One region of the Caballeronia zhejiangensis genome, then DNA from elsewhere that is predicted to be linked to it. Evidence: riboswitches for the same ligand, from Rfam matches in the RefSeq annotation. Region 1 holds a riboswitch; each other region holds the start of a gene.
What was found. A riboswitch is a leader RNA that binds a small molecule or an ion and turns the genes downstream of it on or off. The one in region 1 is predicted to bind cobalamin.
Positions count from the first base shown of each region.

Region 2: another riboswitch for cobalamin. It lies ahead of cobW (cobalamin biosynthesis protein CobW); the one in region 1 lies ahead of LDZ23_RS02930 (TonB-dependent receptor domain-containing protein).
Region 3: another riboswitch for cobalamin. It lies ahead of cobG (precorrin-3B synthase); the one in region 1 lies ahead of LDZ23_RS02930 (TonB-dependent receptor domain-containing protein).
Region 4: another riboswitch for cobalamin. It lies ahead of LDZ23_RS18860 (CbtB domain-containing protein); the one in region 1 lies ahead of LDZ23_RS02930 (TonB-dependent receptor domain-containing protein).

Region 1 covers NZ_CP084283.1:620,756-625,886, forward strand. The annotation lists gene LDZ23_RS02905 (SIMPL domain-containing protein) at 1-450, opposite strand, end outside; gene LDZ23_RS02910 (EVE domain-containing protein) at 520-978, opposite strand; RNA gene ssrS (6S RNA) at 1,058-1,239, opposite strand; gene LDZ23_RS02920 (cell division protein ZapA) at 1,345-1,659, opposite strand; gene LDZ23_RS02925 (ATPase) at 1,656-2,024, opposite strand; cobalamin riboswitch at 2,292-2,589, shown strand; gene LDZ23_RS02930 (TonB-dependent receptor domain-containing protein) at 2,671-4,551, shown strand; gene LDZ23_RS02935 (FecCD family ABC transporter permease) at 4,548-5,131, shown strand, end outside.
Region 2 covers NZ_CP084284.1:930,963-936,093, reverse strand. The annotation lists gene LDZ23_RS18845 (cobyrinic acid a,c-diamide synthase CobB) at 1-794, opposite strand, end outside; gene cobO (cob(I)yrinic acid a,c-diamide adenosyltransferase) at 798-1,400, opposite strand; gene LDZ23_RS18835 (cobalamin biosynthesis protein) at 1,650-2,075, opposite strand; cobalamin riboswitch at 2,122-2,379, shown strand; gene cobW (cobalamin biosynthesis protein CobW) at 2,501-3,586, shown strand; gene cobN (cobaltochelatase subunit CobN) at 3,592-5,131, shown strand, end outside.
Region 3 covers NZ_CP084284.1:918,519-923,649, reverse strand. The annotation lists gene LDZ23_RS18795 (precorrin-2 C(20)-methyltransferase) at 1-96, opposite strand, end outside; gene LDZ23_RS18790 (precorrin-8X methylmutase) at 93-719, opposite strand; gene cobG (precorrin-3B synthase) at 712-1,980, opposite strand; cobalamin riboswitch at 2,045-2,233, opposite strand; gene LDZ23_RS18780 (bifunctional cobalt-precorrin-7 (C(5))-methyltransferase/cobalt-precorrin-6B (C(15))-methyltransferase) at 2,310-3,518, shown strand; gene LDZ23_RS18775 (cobalt-precorrin-5B (C(1))-methyltransferase) at 3,525-4,622, shown strand; gene LDZ23_RS18770 (cobalt-precorrin-6A reductase) at 4,619-5,131, shown strand, end outside.
Region 4 covers NZ_CP084284.1:936,361-941,491, reverse strand. The annotation lists gene ppk2 (polyphosphate kinase 2) at 1-292, opposite strand, end outside; gene lhpI (bifunctional Delta(1)-pyrroline-2-carboxylate/Delta(1)-piperideine-2-carboxylate reductase) at 524-1,465, shown strand; gene LDZ23_RS18880 (hypothetical protein) at 1,595-1,918, shown strand; gene hmuQ (heme-degrading protein HmuQ) at 2,025-2,339, opposite strand; gene LDZ23_RS18870 (DUF1428 domain-containing protein) at 2,390-2,761, opposite strand; gene LDZ23_RS18865 (histidine phosphatase family protein) at 2,821-3,387, opposite strand; cobalamin riboswitch at 3,436-3,562, shown strand; gene LDZ23_RS18860 (CbtB domain-containing protein) at 3,592-3,825, shown strand; gene LDZ23_RS18855 (CbtA family protein) at 3,835-4,617, shown strand; gene LDZ23_RS18850 (DUF1289 domain-containing protein) at 4,652-4,897, opposite strand; gene LDZ23_RS18845 (cobyrinic acid a,c-diamide synthase CobB) at 4,894-5,131, opposite strand, start outside.

The DNA of each region.
Region 1 (5,131 bases):
CGAGAACGCGACGCTACCCACTTGCATCGACGAACTCATCTTGCCCGCGAGCTTCGATGCCGCCGCGAAGTCATGCGATTCGAGCACGACTTCCGTGCGCCCGCGCCACGCGGAAATCTTGCCGTCGCGATCCGTCGACGGATAGACGGTGAACGAGCCGCTCTTCGCGGTCACGCCGTCGACACCTTTGGCTTCGCGTAACGCGGCCTCGGCGCGCTGATTGAGCGTGCTGGTGAGCGACGACGGATCGGCCGCTTCCTGTTCGTAGAAGAGCGTGATGTTGACGACATCCTGCGGCACTTGCGCGCTCGCTTGTGCGGAGAGCGAGAGCACGCCCGAGGGCTGTGGCTGCGTTATCACCGTCTGCGCAGCGGCGGTTTGAGACAACGTAAGCGCGGCACCGGACATCGCGAGCAGGGCGAAGGCGGCGGCGGTTTTCTTATTGAGCATCGAAGGACTCCGTGACATCGCGTACGTGCGACGGGATTTAGTCGCATTCGTGAAGTCGTAAGTTCCTTGTTAGACGAGGTGCTCGGTAATAAATCGCCATTGCGCTTCGGTCACGGGCGTGATCGAGAGCCGGTTGCCGCGCGCGAGCACTTGCATGTCGGCAAGCTCTGGATGTTCGCGCAACGCGGCGAGCGATATGAGCGGCGTCTTCTTCACGAACTTCACGTCGACGAGCATCCAGCGCGGCGTTTCCTGCGTCGATTTCGGATCGTAGTAATCGCTCTTCGGATCGAATTGCGTGGGATCCGGATACGCCGTCGAGCACACTTTCGCGATGCCCGCGATGCCCGGCTCCGGGCAGCTCGAATGATAGAAGAGCACGCCGTCGCCGATCTGCATCTGATCGCGCATGAAGTTGCGCGCCTGATAGTTGCGTACGCCCGTCCACGGCAAGGTTTTTTTCGGCGCGTGCGCGAGATGATCGATGCTCGCTTCGTCCGGTTCGGACTTCATCAGCCAGTAGCGCATGGTCGTGTGCATGAATCGAAGAGCGAACGGCAGGGACAAACGAAAACGGCATCGGAAAAACCGATGCCGTTTCTTGAATGAGGTCCCCGCCACAGCCGCTAGGCCGGCATCCTGAACCTGGGTTCAAGATTGGTCGCGGTAAGCAACACTTCGGGTACATCGGACTAGCGACGCGCGCGCCCGTGCTGCAAGGTTCCGCAACCGTGCCAATGTAGCATTGGTTCAAGGAATATATGACCTTGGCGTACCAGGCAGGGAAACGTCACTCTACACCAATCGTTTGCCTTCTGCAGCCTCTTCACGCTACTTCGGCAGTTTCTTTTTTCGATTGACATTGCGCGCTGATTGACTCGACGCGCATCTGCCTTATTGCGCTTCGTGTTGCGCAATGACCGCGCCCAATTGCTCGTTCATCGAGTGCATCGTGCGGCGGATTTCTTCGGCGGGGAAGGCCTCGCCGTGACGCACGCTGTCCTGCAGCTTAAGCAATTCCGACGCCAGCGAAAGCGCCGCCATCACCGCGATGCGATCCGTGCCGCGCACGCTGCTTGCATTGCGCACTTTGTTCATTTCGGCGTCGACGCGCGCGACGGCTTCACGCAATGCGCCTTCGGTTTCCGGCGAGCACGCGAGACGATACGGCTGCCCGAGAATGGATACTTCGATCTGCGTGGTCGTCATGCCTTCTCTCCCTGATGATGCTCGCCGTGCAATTCCGTTTCATGTGCTTCCTGGGAATCGGCTTCGAGGAGATCGAGTTGATTGTCGGACTCGGCATGTTGCGCGGACTTGCCGCGCGGCAGCTTTTCGAGAATCGCGTTCAGGCGGATTTGCGCGTCGTCGATTTTCGCGGACAGCGAATCGCGTTCGGACTGCAGCGTATCGCGCTCTTCGCGCACTTGCGCGAGCTCGGCCTGCACGTTCGCATAGTCGGCGCGCAGCTGTTCGAGTTGTTCCTGCAGCGCTTGATGCGCCTGCTTGTGGCGCTCGCTGATCTGGATCAGCCGGCCGATGTTTCCTGACAGTGATTCGAGTTCGTTGAGCATGTGCTGCGTCCTCTAAAGACCTCGCATTTTAGCGCGGTTCAACGGAGCTTCCGATAAATGTCTCGTTTCGAGACGTAACAACACGCGATCTAGCGCTTAATCCTTCGAATCAAGCGCATGTCGCGATGCATTCGTGTGCAGAAAACGCGAGCGCCCCGCAACGCTCGTGATGACAGGCCGGCCGCTTCTCTTTCGCTTCTCGTTCGATTCGTCATGCGCCGCGCCAGTCTGCCCGCGCGGTTTTCTTGACGGCCCCGAACCGCGCTCCTACACTTGCCGCACTTTTGGTGCTCGCATCCGCGGATCTCGTGGATGCAGTCAAACGGGAAACAGGGAGCGAAGTCGCCGCAATCGACGACGAGCCAACCTGTGCTGCCCCCGCAACGGTAAGCGACCGCAACGCAAGTTGCAAGTCGTCTCATGCGCGTTTTTGCCGCGCGAGCGTGTCGAAATTCGTCGCACGCGCGCGACTGCAAGAAACGTGTCGATGCCACTGCGCGCCATGCGCGGGAAGGCGAGACGATTGATCGCCAGCCCGGATACCGGCCGGAGTCCGACGCATCGGCGCGCATGGCGCGGTGCGTTCGTCGCGCATCGTCCTCGCGGGGAGCGGGGTCGCGCTCACGCGAAACGGAACACTTCACACATGGTATTGCCACTGGCCGCGCTCAGAAGCGGTCTCTCCCGTCATGGCGCGCTCGTTGCGGCCATCGGCGCCTTGCCGTTCGCCGGCGCTGCACAGGCGGCCCAGACGGAAGACAGCACGCAAACGCTTGCGCCCGTCGTCGTCACATCGACGCGCGCGCCGCAGCCGCTTGCCGAATCGATTCCGCAGACATCGCTTTTTGACGAGCAGGACATCGCCGATGCAAACACAAGCGACGCGCTCGGACTCGTCGCGCTCGCGCCCGGCGTGCAGATCACGCGCAACGGCGGACCGGGCTCGAACTCGGGGCTTTTCATACGCGGTGCGGCGTCGTCGCAATCGCTCGTGCTGATCGACGGCGTGCGCGTCGAATCGGCGTCGCTCGGCGCGGCACAGCTATCGCAATTGATGCTCGACCAGATCGGGCGCGTCGAGGTCGTGAACGGCAACGTGTCGGCGCTCTATGGATCGAATGCGATTGGCGGCGTCGTGCAGATCTTCACGAAGGAAGGCGAGGCGCATCCGCCGCGCTTCAACTTCGAGGCGGAGTACGGCAGCTATCACACGCAGCGGCAATCGGCGGGCGTGAGCGGCGCGCTCGACAAGGACGGCCGCACGACCTTCAGCGTGAACGTCTCGCGCGAGAAAACCGACGGCTTCTCGTCGATCGATCCGGGAATCGCGCCCGGCGCCAATCCGAACGCGAACGGCTATCTGAACGAGAGCGTCGCGGCGACGCTGCGTCACGAGTTCAGCGACAAGTGGGACGCGGGCGTGCGCTTCCTGCAATCGAACGGCATCAACAGTTTCGACGATGCCTATGGCCAGCCGACCGATATCAACGAAACGCACGATCGCGTGCGCTCGGCGTCGGTGTTCGCGAACGGCCGCGTCACGGATAACTGGACGACGCACTTCACGATCGCGCAGGGACAGGACCGCGCGAACATCGAGCAGAACGGCGTCTATACGAGCCGTTTCGATTCGGAGAACCGGCAATATACGTGGCAGAACGACGTGCGGATCAGCGACGCGCACAAGCTGCTCTTCGGCTACGAGCATCTCGATCAGACGCTCGATTCCGATCAGTTCAGCGCGCCCGACCGTCATGTGAATTCGATGTTCGCGGGTTACGTGGGGCACATCGGCGCGAACGAGTTGCAGGCGAATCTGCGCCGCGATCAGTATTCCGATTTCGGCGGCGCGAACAGCTACTATCTGGGCTACGCGTATAACTTCGACGCGCACTGGAAGGCGAGCGCGAGCTATTCGGCCTCGTTTCGCGCGCCGAGCTTCGACGATCTCTACTATCCGCTGAGCGGCAATCCGTCGATTCAGCCGGAGCGCAGTCATTCGGTCGAGGCGGCGTTGCAGTACGCATCGAATGCGCTCGGCGTGGTGCGCGTGACGCTTTTTCAGACGCGCTATTCGAATTTGATCGATTACGTGTCCGACGGCGGCTTCTACTATGTCGCGCAGAACGTCGGGCGCGCGAAGGTGCAGGGCATCGAGGGATCGTGGGCGGGGCACGTCGGCGCAACGGATGTGCGCGCGGGCGTCACGTTCCAGAATCCCGTCGACGAAACGAATCACGAGGATTTGACGCGGCGCGCGCGGCATTTCGCGACGCTGACGGCGCATCGCACGATCGGGCCGTGGCGCGTCGGTGGCGAATGGATCGTGAGCGGTCAACGCAGCGATTACGATTCGACGCTCGCGGGCTACGGCATCGTGAATCTGTCGGCGCGCTACGACATCTCGAAGTCGTGGTACGTCACGGCGCGCATCGACAACCTGTTCGACAAGGACTATGAACTTGCGTACTCGTACAACACGCCACGACGCGGCGCGTACATCACGTTGGGCTGGCATCCGTCGTGAGCCGCGTGGCTGAACGTCCGCGCGCGATGAACGCGAGCCGCGCCACCGCGATCTGGATCGCGCTCGGCGCAGCGACGCTCGTCGTGCTGGTCGCGTCGCTCGCGATGGGCAGCGTCGCGTTGCCCGTATCGCGCGCGATCGGCGCGCTCTTTCACGCGCACTCGGCGACGCCCGATATCGCCGATGACATCGTGCTGACCTTGCGTCTGCCGCGCGCGCTCGCGGGCTTCGCGTCGGGCGCATTGCTCGCGTTCGCCGGCGCGCTGCTGCAAGTGCTGTTGCGCAATCCGCTGGCGGAACCGTACGTGCTCGGCGTATCCGGCGGCGCGGCAACCTTCGCGCTTGCCGCGATGCTCGGGTCGCTGCCGTGGTGGGGCGTAGATATCGCGGCTTGCGCGGGCGCGTTCGCATCGATCGTTCTGGTCCTCGGACTCGCGCGCAAGGACTTGTGGCAAAGCGGACAGGACGCATCGCCGAGGCTCTTGCTGACGGGTGTCGTGATCGCATCGGGATGGGGCGCGCTCATCACGCTGATCCTGATCGTCGCGCCCGAGAACCGTTTGCGCGGCATGATCTTCTG
Region 2 (5,131 bases), on a different replicon from region 1:
CTGATGCGCGCGCCCATGGCGATGAGCACATCGACATTCGCCGGATACACGAACGAGAACGCCGCATCGCGAGCGATGGCGATATGCGCGCCGTCGAGCAGACGCGGCGGCGCGGGCAGCGTCGCATCGTCGAAATGAACGGGCGGCGGAAGATCGGCGAGCGTCGTTTGCGCGATTGCATCGGCGGCGCGGTCGAGCCGTGCGTCGAGGCCCGCGATTTCATCGGGCTGCGTGAGACCGAGATGACGCTCGGGCAAGGCGATATCGTCCGCATTCGACAGATGGCCGCAATAACGCAAGTCGACGGGGATAGTCTCCGACAACATCTGCGCATGACGCGCCGATGCAACGCGATTCGCGAGCACGCCATGAAAGGGCACATCTTCGCGATAACGCGCGAGCCCGAACGCGATGGCGCCGAACGTCTGCGCCATGCCGTGCGCGCCGATCACCGCGAGCACCGGTACGTTGAACGTGGCGGCCAGATCGGCGCTGCTCGGCGTGCCGTCGAAGAGACCCATCACGCCTTCGATGAGAATGAGATCGGCCTCGCGCGCGGCCTTGGCGAGCAACGCGCGGCACGCATCGAGCCCGACCATCGACAGATGCAGCGAATAAACGGGCGCGCCGCATGCACGTTCGAGAATCATCGGATCGAGAAAATCCGGGCCGGTCTTGAACACGCGTACCTTCAGTCCTCGGCGCGTGTGATGACGCGCAAGCGCCGCCGTCACCGTGGTCTTGCCTTGATGCGACGCACTCGCGCCGATGAAGAGAGCGGGGCAGTCGGGCATCGCTCAGAACTCGACGCCGCGTTGCGCTTTCACGCCTTGCTCGCGATACGGATGCTTCACGAGCCGCATTTCCGTGACGAGATCGGCAAGTTCGATCAACGCATCGGGCGCGTGGCGACCGGTCACGACGACATGCAGCATCGCGGGCCGCGCCTTCAGCACGTCGAGCACTTCATCGAGCGGCAGATACTCGTACTTGAGCACGGTGTTGAGTTCGTCGAGCACGACCATCTGATATTCGCCGCTCTCGATCATGCGGCGCGCTTCGTTCCAGCCCTTGCGCGCGGTGGCCATGTCGGCTTCGCGATTCTGCGTGTTCCAGGTGTAGCCATCTCCCATGGTGACGAAATCGCAATGCGCGATTGCGCCGAGGAAATCGCGCTCCGATGTATGCAGCGCGCCCTTGATGAACTGCACGACGCCGAGCTTCATGCCGTGTCCGAGCACGCGCACCGCCATGCCGAACGCGGCCGTTGTCTTGCCCTTGCCGTTGCCGGTATTCACGATCAAAAGGCCTTTCTCGTGATCGGCGGCGGCCTGCTTTTTCTCGTGGCCTTCCTTGCGGCGCTGGGTCATGCGCAGATGCGATTTGGTATCGGTTTTCACGGGAGCTCCAGAGAAAGACGGCCGTATCGTACAACAGGCGGCGGCTTAATTCTGCGCTAACAGACGGCAGGCATCATGCAATCAACGTAATCACCGACTCGAGGAGCAAGCAAATGGACGCGCTCTATCTCTATCTGGAACTCGTCGCGCTTGGCGTTCTCGTCTGGCTTTGCCGCGACAAGTTCAAACCGGTCGTGGCGAAGCCGCTCGCCGAAACGCCGCGTCCGCGCACGACCGCAAGACCGGTATTCATGTTCCGTTCGCGCGGGGCGCATGCATCGCTGCGATCGCGACGGTTACGCCACAATCGATCGTCTTTGGCACGATGAGCGTTCGCGCGTTGCCCGCGAGCAGCGCGCAAGGCTCGCATACGCCATCGACGTTCATATGCGCCATTGCATGATGCGATATCGCCGTGCGCGGCGCTTGCGCGATTTCATCGGCGCCGTAGAAGCGCAATGTCAGACGATGACGCTCGCAGAACGCGAGCAGTCCCGCCTCGTGCCGTTTCGCGTCGATGCTCGCGATGATGGCGATGTCGCCGAACGCAAGCGTGCCCAAAGCGCCGCGCACGGCGTGCTCGATTGCGTCGGCGCTCGCGCCCCGCCTGCAGCCGATCCCCACGGCAAGACGCGTGACAGCGGGCTGATTCATGTGAGCGATGACGGATTCCATGTGCGCCGACCTTACCACCTTTCTTGACGCTCGCGCCCGCCGGGCCTAGACTTTCACGCAGTTTTGGTGCTCGCGCGCGGATTCTCTCGTGCGCAGTTAAACGGGAAGCAGGGCGCGTTCCTTTCGATTCGTCGAACGCACGTCAACCTGCGCTGCCCCCGCAACGGTAAGCGATTCACCGCGCACGGCATTTTCATCGCGTGTACGGGAAGCCGGCTTCGAGGCCACTGCGCGTGAGAAACGCGCGGGAAGGCGAAGCGGCGTCGTCGTCAGCCCGGATACCGGCCAGACTTTGAGCGGGGCTTGCTGTCGCGGGGATGCGGCGCGGCCCATGATCCATAAAAGCGTGCGTTTCCCTTTCATCCAGCCGCGTTGCCAGGCATCGCGCGACATGAAGCGCATGCAACCGAAGCCACGGAGCGACGATGCAAACCCGCAAGATTCCCGTCACGGTCGTGACCGGCTTTCTCGGCAGCGGCAAGACCACACTGATGCGGCATATCCTCTCCAATGCGCAAGGCAAGCGCATCGCGGTGATCATCAACGAGTTCGGCGAGCTCGGCATCGACGGGGAGATCTTGAAGGGTTGCGGCATCGGTTGCGAGGATGAAGCCGGCTCGAAAGACCGCAATCTGTACGAGCTCGCGAACGGTTGTCTCTGCTGCACCGTGCAGGAAGAGTTCTATCCGGTCATGGAACAACTCGTCGAGCGGCGCGAGAGCATCGATCACGTGCTGATCGAAACGTCCGGTCTCGCTTTGCCGAAGCCGCTCGTGCAGGCGTTCAACTGGCCGTCGATCAAGAACGCATTCACCGTCGATGCCGTCGTGACCGTGGTCGATGGACCCGCTGCCGCGAGCGGTCAGTTCGCGGCGAATCCCGTCGCCGTCGATGCGCAACGCAAGGCCGATCCCAATCTCGATCACGAATCGCCGCTGCATGAACTGTTCGAGGACCAGCTTTCGTCTGCCGATCTCGTCATCGTCAACAAGACCGATCTCATGGATGATGAAGCGCTGCGAAAGGTCGAAGCGCTCGTGCGGCCCGAGATTCCGCCCGAAGTGAAGATCGTGCCCGCGCAGATGGGCAGGCTCGATGTGCATACATTGCTCGGTCTCGAATCGGCATCGGAAGAGACGATTCATTTGCGGCACGATCATCACGGTTCGCCCGATGAAGCAGGCCACGCCGATCATCATCATGACGAGTTCGATTCGGTCGTCGTGCATGGCAACGTCGAATCGCGCGAGCAGGCGCTGGCCGCGCTGCATGCGCTCGTCGAGCAGCACACGATCTATCGCGTGAAGGGTTTCGCTGCGTTGCCGGGCGCGGCGATGCGGCTCGTCGTGCAAGGCGTCGGACGACGCTTCGACAGTTACTTCGACCGCCGCTGGGAAGCGGGCGAAGCGAAGACCCAAAGCCGCTTCGTGCTGATCGGCGAAGACCTCGAACGCGCGACGCTGCAACGCGCGTTCGACGCCGCGCTCGCGAGCGCGCCCGTGCAGGCGTAACCGCGATGCATCTGCTCCGCACGACGCCGGGAGGCTTCGTCGACGACGCGCAGGGCGTCATGCGTATCGATCAGACGAGCGCGCCGATCGTCGTGCTCAGCTCCGCCGATACGACGCTCGCGTTGCTCGCGAGCGCGTTTCCGCGTCTCGAGCCGGGCTTTCCCGACGTGCGGCTCGCGAATCAATCGTTTCTGCGTCAGCCCGCATCGGTCGATTTCTATGTCGACGATGTATTGCGTCACGCGAAGGTCGTGATCGTCGATCATCTCGGCGGCGAATCGTACTGGCCGTACGGCATCGAGCGGCTCGTCGCGCTCGCGAAAGAGCGCAAGCAGATGCTCGCAATGTTTTCGGGCGATCTCACCGAGGACCCGAATCTTATCGGCAAGAGCACGGCCGATGCAGCGTTTTGCCGCGAGCTGTCGCGCTATCTGCGCGAAGGCGGCGCGCGCAATGCCGAGGAGTTTCTACGCGCGATCGCGCATCGCGCGTTCGGCTTCGGGCGCGAGCCGCAGCCGCCGAGTCCGCTGCCCGCCGTCGCGATCTATCATCCCGAGCGCGATATCGCGGTCATCGACGACTGGCAGGCGCGCTGGACCGAAGGCGCGGGCGTCGCCGCGATCCTGTTTTACCGCGCGCATTTGCAATCGGGCAATACGGCCGTGTTCGATGCGCTCATCGAAGCGCTCGAAAAAGAAGGCATGAATCCGTTGCCGATCGCGATTTCGTCGCTCAAGGAAAGCGTGAGCCGCGAAGTGGTCGAGCGTTTGTGCGCGCAGCATCGCGCATCGCTCGTATTGAACACGACGGCTTTTGCGGCGAGCGTGATCGGCGAGGACGAAGCGTTCGAAGTCGCGGGCGATGCGCCCGTGCTGCAAGTCATCCTGAGCGGCGGCAATCGCGATGACTGGCAGAAGGACAATCACGGCCTGAATTCGCGCGACGTCGCCATGCATGTCGCGCTTCCCGAAGTCGATGGCCGCATCATCACGCGCGCCGTGAGTTTCAAGGGGCTCGCATATCACTGCAAGCATACGCAGGTGGATGTCGTGCGCTATCAGGCCGACGCGGAGCGCGTGCGCTTCGTCGCCGAACTGAGCCGGCGGTGGACCAAGCTGCGTCATACGCCGAACGCGCAGAAGCGCATCGCGCTCGTGCTGGCGAACTACCCGGCGAGCGAAGGGCGCATCGGCAATGGCGTGGGACTCGATACGCCTGCATCCGCGATCAACATTCTGTCGATGCTCGCGCGAGAAGGCTATCGCGTCGGCACGATGCCGCCGAACGGCGATGCGCTCATCGCCGCGTTGACGGAAGGCGTGACCAACGATCCCGTCGTCCGCGATATGCGCCCTGCGTTGCAGAGTCTTTCGCTCGATGACTATCTCGACGCGTATCGCACACTGCCCGCCGATGCGCGCGCCGCGCTCGAAAAAACCTGGGGCGCACCCGAAGACGACCCGACGATCAGACGCGGCCGTTTCATGATCGCGGGCTATCGCTGCGGGGAAGTGTTCATCGGCATTCAGCCCTCGCGTTCGCGGC
Region 3 (5,131 bases), on a different replicon from region 1:
CACCGGCGCGGCCTTCAAAAGCCGCAGCGCCTTCACGGTGATCAGCTCCGGATCGCCCGGGCCGACGCCTAATCCAAAGAGACGTCCACGCATCATTCGGCCTCCGAAGCAAGTGCGTTCACTGCGGCCGCTGCCATCGCGCTGCCCCCGCGCCGGCCGAGCAGCGCGACGAAGGGCACGCCGCGGCTATCGGCGGCGAGCATCGCTTTCGATTCCGCCGCGCCGATGAAACCGACCGGAAAGCCGAGAATGAGCGCGGGCTTCGGCGCGCCGGCATCGATCATGTCGAGCAGATGGAAGAGCGCGGTCGGCGCGTTGCCTATCGCGACGATCGCGCCTTCGAGTTGCGCACGCCATAGTTCGAGCGCGGCGGCCGAGCGCGTGTTGCGCATCGCGCGGGCGCGCTCGGGAATCGAGGGATCGCTCAAGGTGCAGATCACGCGGTTGTCGGCGGGCAAGCGCGCGCGCGTGATGCCCTCGGCGACCATGCGCGCATCGCACAGGATCGGCGCGCCCGCTGCAAGCGCCTTTCTTCCGATGCTGCCCGCGCCGGGCGAGAAGCGCAGATCGCTCACGATATCCACCATGCCGCACGCATGGATCAGTCGCACGGCGAGCTTCTCCAGATCGGCGGGAATGGCGGCGAGGTCGGCTTCGGCGCGGATCGTCGCAAAGGACTGACGATAAATCTCCGCGCCGTCGCGGATGTAGTCAAGCATCGGCATGGCTCCGGGCGAGCCGTTCGGCCGCCTCTTCGATGGTCAGATTGCGCGCGACGGCTCGTGCGTCGCGATGTAAGTCGTATCGTCCGGGCGCGACTGCGTAGAGCGTGACCGGAACCGGATGCGCCGCCGCGCACGAACGCTCGCAGCCGCTCAGATGCACCTGCGTCTCGTCATCCGAAGGCAGGAGCGCGGCGAGCCGGTGAGCATCGGCTTTGGTATCGGCACGGCTCTTTGCGCAGCCTTCCGAACCCGCGCACGCGATGAGGCGCGCGAGCGGTTCGTGCGCGCCGGTTGCAAGGCCGAGCGCGTGCAGCCCTTGCAGCACGTCATGCGCTGAATGCGCCGCGAGGCCGGGAATCAGCACGCTTTGCCACGGCGTCATCGTCAGGCGGCTTGCGCCGTGTGCGTCGGCGAGATTGGCGAGCGCTTCGAGCGTCGTCGCATCGAGACGGCCCAGCGGCGTTTGCGCACCCGCGTACCACGTCGCGCGATGCGGCTCCTCGTGCGCGCCGAGACGCAGCGATGCATCGGCGGGTGCGCGTGTCCATGTCGCGATATCGGCGTCGAAACGTAAGGCGTCGAGAAAGCGCGCAACGCCGATACGCGCAAGCAGATCGCGCATGCGATGTTCTTCAGGCGTCGCCAGCGCGAGAAAGCTGCGCAACACGTTCAGGACGAACATCACGAGATCGTCGCGCGAGATCGCGCCGAGCGCCGGATCGCGCATCGTTCCGGCGAGGCCGAATGCGAAGCGCGCGCCATCCTCGATGGCGGAAAGCCAAACATCGTGCGGATGATCGAGCATCGCGAGGCGCTCGCCGGCGTCGAGCTGGAGCGCGAATTTCGGCGACAGCGCATGCAGCGACGCATCGGCCTGCATCGCATCGACGATCCGCGCGGCGAGCGCGCGCGTGCCGTCGTCCGCAAGCGGGCTCAGCATTACGTTGCGGATGTCGTCTGCGCCCGCCGTCGACGGGCCGAGGCCCGCGTCGAGGGCGATGTCGACGAGCGCGGCGTGGGCATCGTCGCGAATGCCGCGCAGTTGCAGATTCGCGCGATTGGTCACTTCGATCACGCCCGAGCCGTACTCGCGAGCCGCGCGCGCGACGGCCCGCGCCGCCCGCGTGCTCAACACGCCGCCCGCGAGACGCAGACGCGCAAGGCCGCCATCGCGCGCGGGCACGATGCGCATCAGGCCCGGGCATGCGGAAGCACGCGGCGTTGCGTTGAGCGATGAGCGGTCGAAAGAATTCAAAAGCGTGACCCGTTGGGCTTCGCGCGTGATGAGCGAACCGGTACACCCCGCCCGGTCGGCGTCGCGCGAATGCGTTGGATCGGCAGGTCTCTTGGCTGGCAGGTCGACATTCGCGCCGGCCTTCCCGGTAAAAACCAGTGGCAGTGGAGCGCGGACTCGCTGCGTACAATTGCGGGGGCAGCCACAGTTTTGCTGTGTTCCCTTTTAAGCCCTCGGTCTCACGACCCCGGGCGCCGACGGACCTGTATTATGCCCGCTTTTATCGACCCTCCGAGCGCTTCCGGCATGTATCCGGGAACGCGATCGGAATCGCTGCAAGGAGACCGCGCATGTCGAACTGGCTGACCGTGGTGGGCATCGGCGAAGACGGCTGGCACGGACTTTCCCGCGCCGCGCGTCGCGCGCTTCTCGACGCCCAGTCGATTCACGGCGGCGAACGTCATCTCGCGTTGCTGCCGGATCGCATCGCCGCGCGCCGCATGCCGTGGCCGAAACCCTTCTCGCTCGATGCCGTGCTCGCCGAACGCGACGGCAAGACGCGCATCTGCGTGCTCGCGAGCGGCGATCCGATGTGCTTCGGCGTCGGCGCGACGCTCGCGCGCGAAGTCGCCAACGGCGAAATGCGCGTCATTCCCGCGCCGTCGTCGCTGTCGCTCGCGGCGGCGCGCCTGTGCTGGGCGCTCCAAGACGCCGTCTGCGTATCGCTCGTCGGGCGGCCGGCGGCGTCGCTGCTCGCGAATCTGCATCGCGGCGTGCGCCTCATCGTGCTGAGCGCGGACGGCACGACGCCCGCCGCCGTCGCCACGCTTCTGACCGCGCATGGTTTCGGCGCGAGCCGCATGACCGTCTTCGAGCATCTCGGCGGCAGCGACGAACGCCGCATCGACGAGCGTGCCGACGACTGGCGCGAGCCCGTCGTTGCCGCGCTCAATCTCATCGCGATCGAGTGCCGGACGCACGCCGGCCACGCCGGGCCGCCGCTCACGCCCGGTCTCGCCGACGACGCCTACCGCCACGACGGCCAGTTGACGAAGCGCGACGTGCGCGCCGTGACGCTCGCGCGCCTCGCGCCGCAGCCCGGCGAACTGCTGTGGGACGTCGGCGCGGGCTGCGGCTCGATCGGCATCGAATGGATGCGCGCGCACGGCGCGTGTCGGGCGATCGCGATCGAAGCGAACGAGAGCCGTCAGCGTCTCATCGAATACAACCGCGATGCGCTCGGCGTGCCCGCGCTGCAACTCGTCAGAGGCGAAGCGCCCGCCGCGCTCGACGGCCTTCCCGCGCCGGACGCGGTGTTCATCGGCGGTGGATTGACGGTGCCGGGCCTGCTCGATGCGTGCTGGGCGCGTCTGCGTCAGGGGGGGCGGCTCGTCGCCAATGCGGTGACGCTGCAAAGCGAGGCGGCGCTCGTCGAATGGCGCGCGCGGCACGGCGGCGAGCTGACGCGCATCGGCGTCGCGCAGGCGGAACCGCTCGGCAGCTTCGATACGTGGCGTCAGGCGCTGCCGATCACCATCCTGCACGCGAGCAAACCGTGATGCGTCATGCGTGAAGAGACACCGGAGAAAGCCGCGCCGCTGCGCAGCGGCTACACGACAGGAAGCTGCGCGAACGCGACGAGTCTCGCGGCCGCGCGCCTCTTGCTGCTCGGCGAGACGAGCGAGCGCGCGGAGATCGTCCTGCCGAAGGGCCAGCGCGTGACGATGATGCTTTCGTTCTGCCGCCGTTTACCCGATGAAAGCGCCGCCGCCGAAGCCGGCGTCATCAAGGATGCGGGCGACGATCCCGACGTCACGCACGGTGCGCTCGTGTTCGCGCGCGTGCGACTGTCGGAGGAACCGGGCGTGCGTTTTCATGCGGGCGCGGGCGTCGGCACGGTGACGCGCGCGGGCCTCGCGCTCGCCGTCGGCGAACCGGCGATCAATCCGATGCCGCGCAAGATGATGACCGAGCATCTCGACGCGCTCGCAAAAAGCGTCGGCTATCGCGGCGGTTTCGACGTGACCATCGGCGTGGAGAACGGCGAAGCGCTCGCGCAGAAGACGATGAATCCGCGCCTCGGCATCGTCGGCGGATTGTCGATACTCGGCACGACCGGCATCGTCAGACCGTTTTCGTGCTCGGCGTACATCGCGTCGATTCATCAGGGCATCGATGTGGCGCGGGCGAACGGGTATCGGCATATCGCCGCGTGCACCGGCAACCAGAGCGAGGACGCGATGCGCGCGCGCTACGGCCTGCCCGACATCGCATTGATCGAAATGGGCGATTTCGTGGGCGCGGTGCTCAAGCATTTGCGCCGCGCGAGCGTCGACAAGCTGAGCCTGTGCGGCGGCTTCGGCAAGCTGTCCAAGCTCGCGGCGGGGCATATGGATCTGCACAGCCGCAGTTCGAGCATCGACTTGCCGCTGCTCGCCGTCTGGGCCGCCGATGCGGGCGCGAACGCCGAACTGCTGGCGTCGATGCGCGCGGCCAACACGAGTCAGGAAGCGCTCAAGCTCGCACGCGCCGAAGGCATCGCGCTCGGCGATATCGTCTGCCGACGCGCGCGCGATGTCGCGCTCGACGTGCTGCCGCCAGGCATCGAAGTCGAGACCTTCGCGATCGACCGGCAGGGCAATATCGTCGGGAGCGCGGCATGACGCGCGTGCTGCTGCTCGGCGGCACCGGCGATGCGCTCGCGATCGCGCGTGCGCTTCCTACGACGCACGTCTACAGTCTCGCGGGCCTCGGGCGCGTGCCGGGCGATCTGGCGTGCACGGTGCGCGTCGGCGGTTTCGGCGGCATCGACGGGCTCGTGCGATATCTGCGCGACGAGCACATCACGCTCGTCGTCGATGCGACGCATCCCTATGCCGCGCAGATGAGCCGCCACGCGTTCGATGCCTGCGCGCTCGCCGACGTGCCGCTCTGGGCGGTGCGCCGTCCCGCATGGCAGCCGCAGGCGGGCGACGACTGGCGCGAGGCGTCGGACTGGCGCGAGATCGTCGAATGCATCGCGCCGTTTCATCGGCCGCTTTTCACGCTCGGGCGCGAGGCGCTCGCGCATCTGCACGACATTCCCGCGTCGCAGCACTGGACGATTCGCTGTCTCGACGCGCATCCGGGCAACGCGCGCGCGAGCATTGTCGATGCGCGCGGTCCGTTCGAT
Region 4 (5,131 bases), on a different replicon from region 1:
GATTCAGCCGTTGCGTGATGCGCTTGATCGCGCCGCCTTTGCCCGCCGCATCGCGTCCCTCGAACAGCACCACGAGCCGATGCCCCTCGTGCACGACCCAGTCCTGCAGCTTCACGAGTTCGCCTTGCAAGCGAAACAGCTCGCGAAAATAGGTCTTGCGTAACTGACGCTCTTCATCGGAGAAAGTCGATTCGCCGTCCAGGAAGCGATCGTCGATCTCCATCTCGAACTCTTCGTCGTAGCTGTCGATGATGTCGGCGTGGAAACGGCGCTGCTTTTCCGTCGTGTTCATGAGGGGCTCCGTGGCGTTCTTGGGCTGCCGCCGTCGCGATGACGGTCGCGGCGCGGGACGGCCGATTGTGACGACATTCGATGGCAGTCACATGACAGCGGCTGATTCGTTCATTCTAGCGAGCGATTCGCTGCTTTATGACGCGGCGTCGCGCGCCGTTAGAATGTTCCGGCACTTCGATGGGATTTTGAAGTTCGATTTCATCTTCCCCATATCAAGCGAGCGAACGCGATGACCGCAACGATCCATAGTTTCGACGAAGCTCAAACCGCGCGCCTCGTGCCGTATGATCGGCTCGTCGACACCCTCGCCGCGACGATGCTCGATTACGCGGCGGGACGCATCGTGAGTCCAGAGCGCATGGTGGTGCCGATCGAAGGCGGCGTGATGTTGTCGATGCCCGCGAGCGCCGCCGATCTCGCGATGCACAAGCTCGTGAACGTTTGCGCGGGCAACGGCGCGCTCGGCCTGCCGACGATCCACGGTCAGGTGACCGCCTACGATGCCATGACGGGCGTGCCGCAATTCATGCTCGATGGCCCGACGGTGACGGGCCGGCGCACGGCGGCGGTATCGATGCTCGCGATCCGCGCGCTTCACGATGCCGCGCCGCGCGAGGTGCTCGTCATCGGTACGGGCAAGCAGGCTGCGTATCACGTCGAGGCGCTCGCCGCTATTTATCCCGATGCGCGCATCGTCGTGCAAGGCTCGCGTCCCGGGCGCGCGCGCGAGTTCTGTGCGGCGCATGCATCGCTTTCGAAGCAGCTTGCCGCGCTCGACGAGACCACGATTCCCGATTCGATCGATGTCGTCATCGCCGCGACCACGAGCAAGACGCCGGTCTATACGTTGCCCGCGCGCGCGGGCCGCCTCGTGATCGGCGTGGGCGCATTCACCGCCGATGCCGCCGAGATCGCCGCCGCGACCGTGCATGCAAGCGCGCTTTACGTCGACGACCCTGCGGGCGCGCGTCACGAAGCAGGCGATTTCATTCTCGCGAGCGTCGAATGGAACGATGTGCACGCATTGGCGCTCGCGCTCGCGGCGCCGTCCAAAGCCGTTGATGCATTGCAACCGGTGATGTTCAAATCGGTCGGCTGCGCGGCTTGGGATCTTGCGGCATGTCGCGTCGCGCGTGCGGTTTTGTCGGAGGAAAGCGTCGCGGCGCGCTAGGCCGTGCAAGGGGAACGCCAGCTTGGAACGGTACTTGCTGTAAGTCTCTTTAATGACAGAGACGCCATAAGCGTCACATGACAAACGGCGCCAAGGTGCGCCACAGCAATCGAGCCAGCGAACTAACCCATGAAAAGTCGATACGACAGCAAGTGGCACCCGTGGATTCCGGCGCGCGACGACGGACGTGAGGGCGCGGGTGGCGCGGCGGACGGGGAACGCCAGACGACTCCGCATGCGAGCGCGGCGCCGCCTGCGGCTTATTTCATCTCGGTTCTTGAGCTTGCGACGGGCGAGAAACTCGGCAATGACGAGCGTCTGCGCGCCGTCGCGATGCTGGAATCGCAATTCGGTGCGGGGCGTCCGCGCACGCTGAAGGAAGCGGTGCGAATCTGCGCGGCGGCGATCGATTCATCGACGCTGCAGCGCATGGCGCGCGGCGCAAAGGCCTAGAACACGTCTGAAAAGACAGCTTCGGCGAAGCGCGTTTTTTCACACGTGTGTAAAACGCGCGTGCTCGCCGAAAAGTGCGCGAACGTTCGGTTGCGCCTTGACCGCTCTATTTGACGGTCTGAATGACTTCGAAGCCCTCGAATTCCGGATGACCGAGATAAAGCTGGCGCGTCTCACCGCCGGCATTGCGATGCGCGGCGCGAAACGCGTCCGAACGCGTCCAGTCTTCGAAGGCTGCCTGATTCGCCCATATCGTATGGCTCGAATACAGAACGTGATCGTCTTTCACCGGTCCTTTGAGCAGATGAAACTCGACGAACCCGGGCACATCCTTCAGATGCGTATCGCGGCTCGTCCACAGACGTTCGAAGTCGGCTTCGGCGCCGGGCACGATCTTGAAGCGGTTCATGGCGATATACATGTCGATGCGGTTCCTTCGAAGTAGTGACTCGATTGAGCGGATAAGAACGATCAGTCGCGCCCGAGTTCGACGATGGTCGTGAAGCCGCCGAAGAACATGCGTTGAGGATCGAACGGCGTCTCGCCGGATTCCATCATCGTTTTGAGGCGCGGGTCTTCCATCACTTTGGCGTTGACGCTATCGCGCTGCTCGCGCGATTCGTAGACGATATACGAGAACGCGACGGTCTCGCCTTCCTTCATCTGCACGCTCTGTGGAAACGATGTGAGCTTGCCGGGCTTCACGTCGTCGGCGATGGTTTCCACGAACTCCAGTGCGCCGTGTTCCAGCCAGATCTTGCCGGCGGCTTCGGCCATGCGGCGATAAGCGTCGACCTTGTCGATCGGTACGGGTACGACGAATCCATCCACGTAATGCGCCATCTGAGTCTCCTGGTTGAGTCGAACGCGCACCGCGCACGCGATGCGCTGTCTGCTTTGAGCTATTCGTATGGAGCGAAGTTCAGGGCGGTCCACGTATCGGCGGGCGAGGCGCGTTCCAGCACCGTGGACGAGAGCGGCGCGAAGTTCATCCCATAGATCGATGCGAGCGGCAGGCGAAGCGCATGCGCGAGCGCCACTTTCACGACGATCGCATGCGTGACGACGATGCAGCGCCCCGCGTCGAGCCGGTCGATCGAAGCGAAGCCCTCGGCGACGCGCGCGGCGAGCATGGCGACGCTTTCGCCGCCGTGCGAACGCGCATCGGGATCCGCGAGCCAGGCAGCGACATGTTCCGGTTCGCGCTCGCCCGTTTCGCGTATCGAATGCCCGCGCCAGCGGCCATAGTCGATGTCGTCGAACGCGGGAACGATCTCGAATGCATCCGCGATCCACGCCGCCGTTTCACGCGCGACGCGCGCGGGACTCGCAATCACGCGCGTGTCGGGCAAGGCGTGCAATGACGCGAGCTGCGCGCGCGCATCGCGCTCGGGAGGTTCGTCGCCGGTGGGAAAGTGCCCGGTTTTCATCGCGCGCGTGGCGGCGTGACAGAGAAGAATGAGTTCCAAGGCAGGTGGCGGTCGAATCGGAATCGTTTTACTTTGCAGCGGATCATCATAGAATGGCAAGCTTGCAGTGCGAGGAAGCCGGTGCAAACCCGGCACGGTCGCGCCACTGTGTGCGGTACGTCAACGCGAAAGCGCGGCGCCGCGAGTCAGACCCCGCTGCATGCTCTTCGTCAATCGGGACGCGCTTTTCCCTGGAGAACCACCATGAATGCTTCCAACGCGCCGGTCTTTTCCGCTCCGGTTTCCCCGTCACTCGATGCACCCGTGCCCATTCCGGTGCGTGAAGTGTTGCCGTGGGCCGTCTTCATCGGCCTCATTCTGCTGATCGCAATCTATTTCGTCGGCGCCGAACAGGGCGCGACGTCGATTTTCTCGGGCACGTACGTCCACGAATTCGTGCATGACGGCCGGCATTTGCTCGGCTTTCCGTGCCACTGAGGAAGCATCATGATTCGCACTTTGCTGATACGCGGCATGATCGCGGGACTGGTCGCGGGCCTGATCGGCTTCGGCTTCGCGCGTGCGTTCGGTGAACCGTCGGTGGCACGCGCCATCGCGTTCGAGGAACAGCACGAGCATGAACACGAACATGAGCACGGTCATGCCGATGCGGCTGCCACGCAAGCGCATTCGCACGATCACGGCGACGAAGCGCTCGTGTCTCGCGATACGCAAGCGGGCCTCGGCCTTCTGACCGGCGTCGCCGTGTTCGGCACCGCGCTCGGCGGTCTCTTCTCGCTCGTGTTCGCGTTTGCTTATGGACGGCTCGGCGCGTTGCGCGCGCGCGGCACGTCGGCATTGCTCGCGCTGTTCGGCTTCGTGAGCGTCGCCATCGTGCCGTTCCTCAAGTACCCGCCCAATCCGCCCGCTGTCGGCAATGCCGAGACCATCGGGCCGCGCACGGCGCTTTTCTTCGGCATGGTGGCGATTTCCATCGCGGCTGCCGTCTTCGCCGTGCGCTTGCAGCGGCGCATGGTGGCGCGGCATGGCGGGTGGAACGCGACGCTCATCGCGGCGGCTGCGTATATCGTCGTGATCGTGGCGGCGCAGGTCGCGCTGCCGTCCGTCGATGAAGTGCCCCCGGATTTCTCCGCTTCGCTGCTGTGGAATTTCCGCGTGGCCGCTATCGGCATGCAGGCGCTGTTATGGACGACGCTCGGTCTCGTGTTCGGTGCGCTCGCAGCGCGTGAACTCGAGCGGCCGGCGGTGAGAAGAATGGCTGCGGCGTAAGCGGTTCGGCGTCGCTCATGAAGCTCGCGCTTCGTCAGGAACGCGGGCTTTTCGTTTGCTCTTTCGCCGCACGACGCTTGAGCAATTCATCGAACAGATCGAGCTTCGCGGCATCGTCCATCGATCTGAAGGTCTTGATTTCCTCGCGGCTTCGGAAGCAGCCGAGGCACAGGCCCGTTTCCTGATCGAGCTTGCAGACATCGGTGCATGGCGAGCCGATGGGTTCCTGCGCTTTCGCGCGTTCGATGGTGAAAGCGAGATCGTCTTGCGTCGTTGTCATAGTGATTCGCCGCGAAAGAGCGCAGCGGCCGCGGCCGGATTCGACGGCCAGTAAGCGTGCATGTAAGTGGCCGACACCGAACCATGCCGATAGAGCGCTTCGCCTTCGGTGCCGGTCGTGGCATGAGCGGCCTTGAGCGCCGGCTGCATCGGCGTGTCGAGCGTCGAGTAGTGGAATGTGTGACCCGTCATCGCTCCATGCGTCGTGTCGATGCGCTGCATCGCGAGGCGCGAC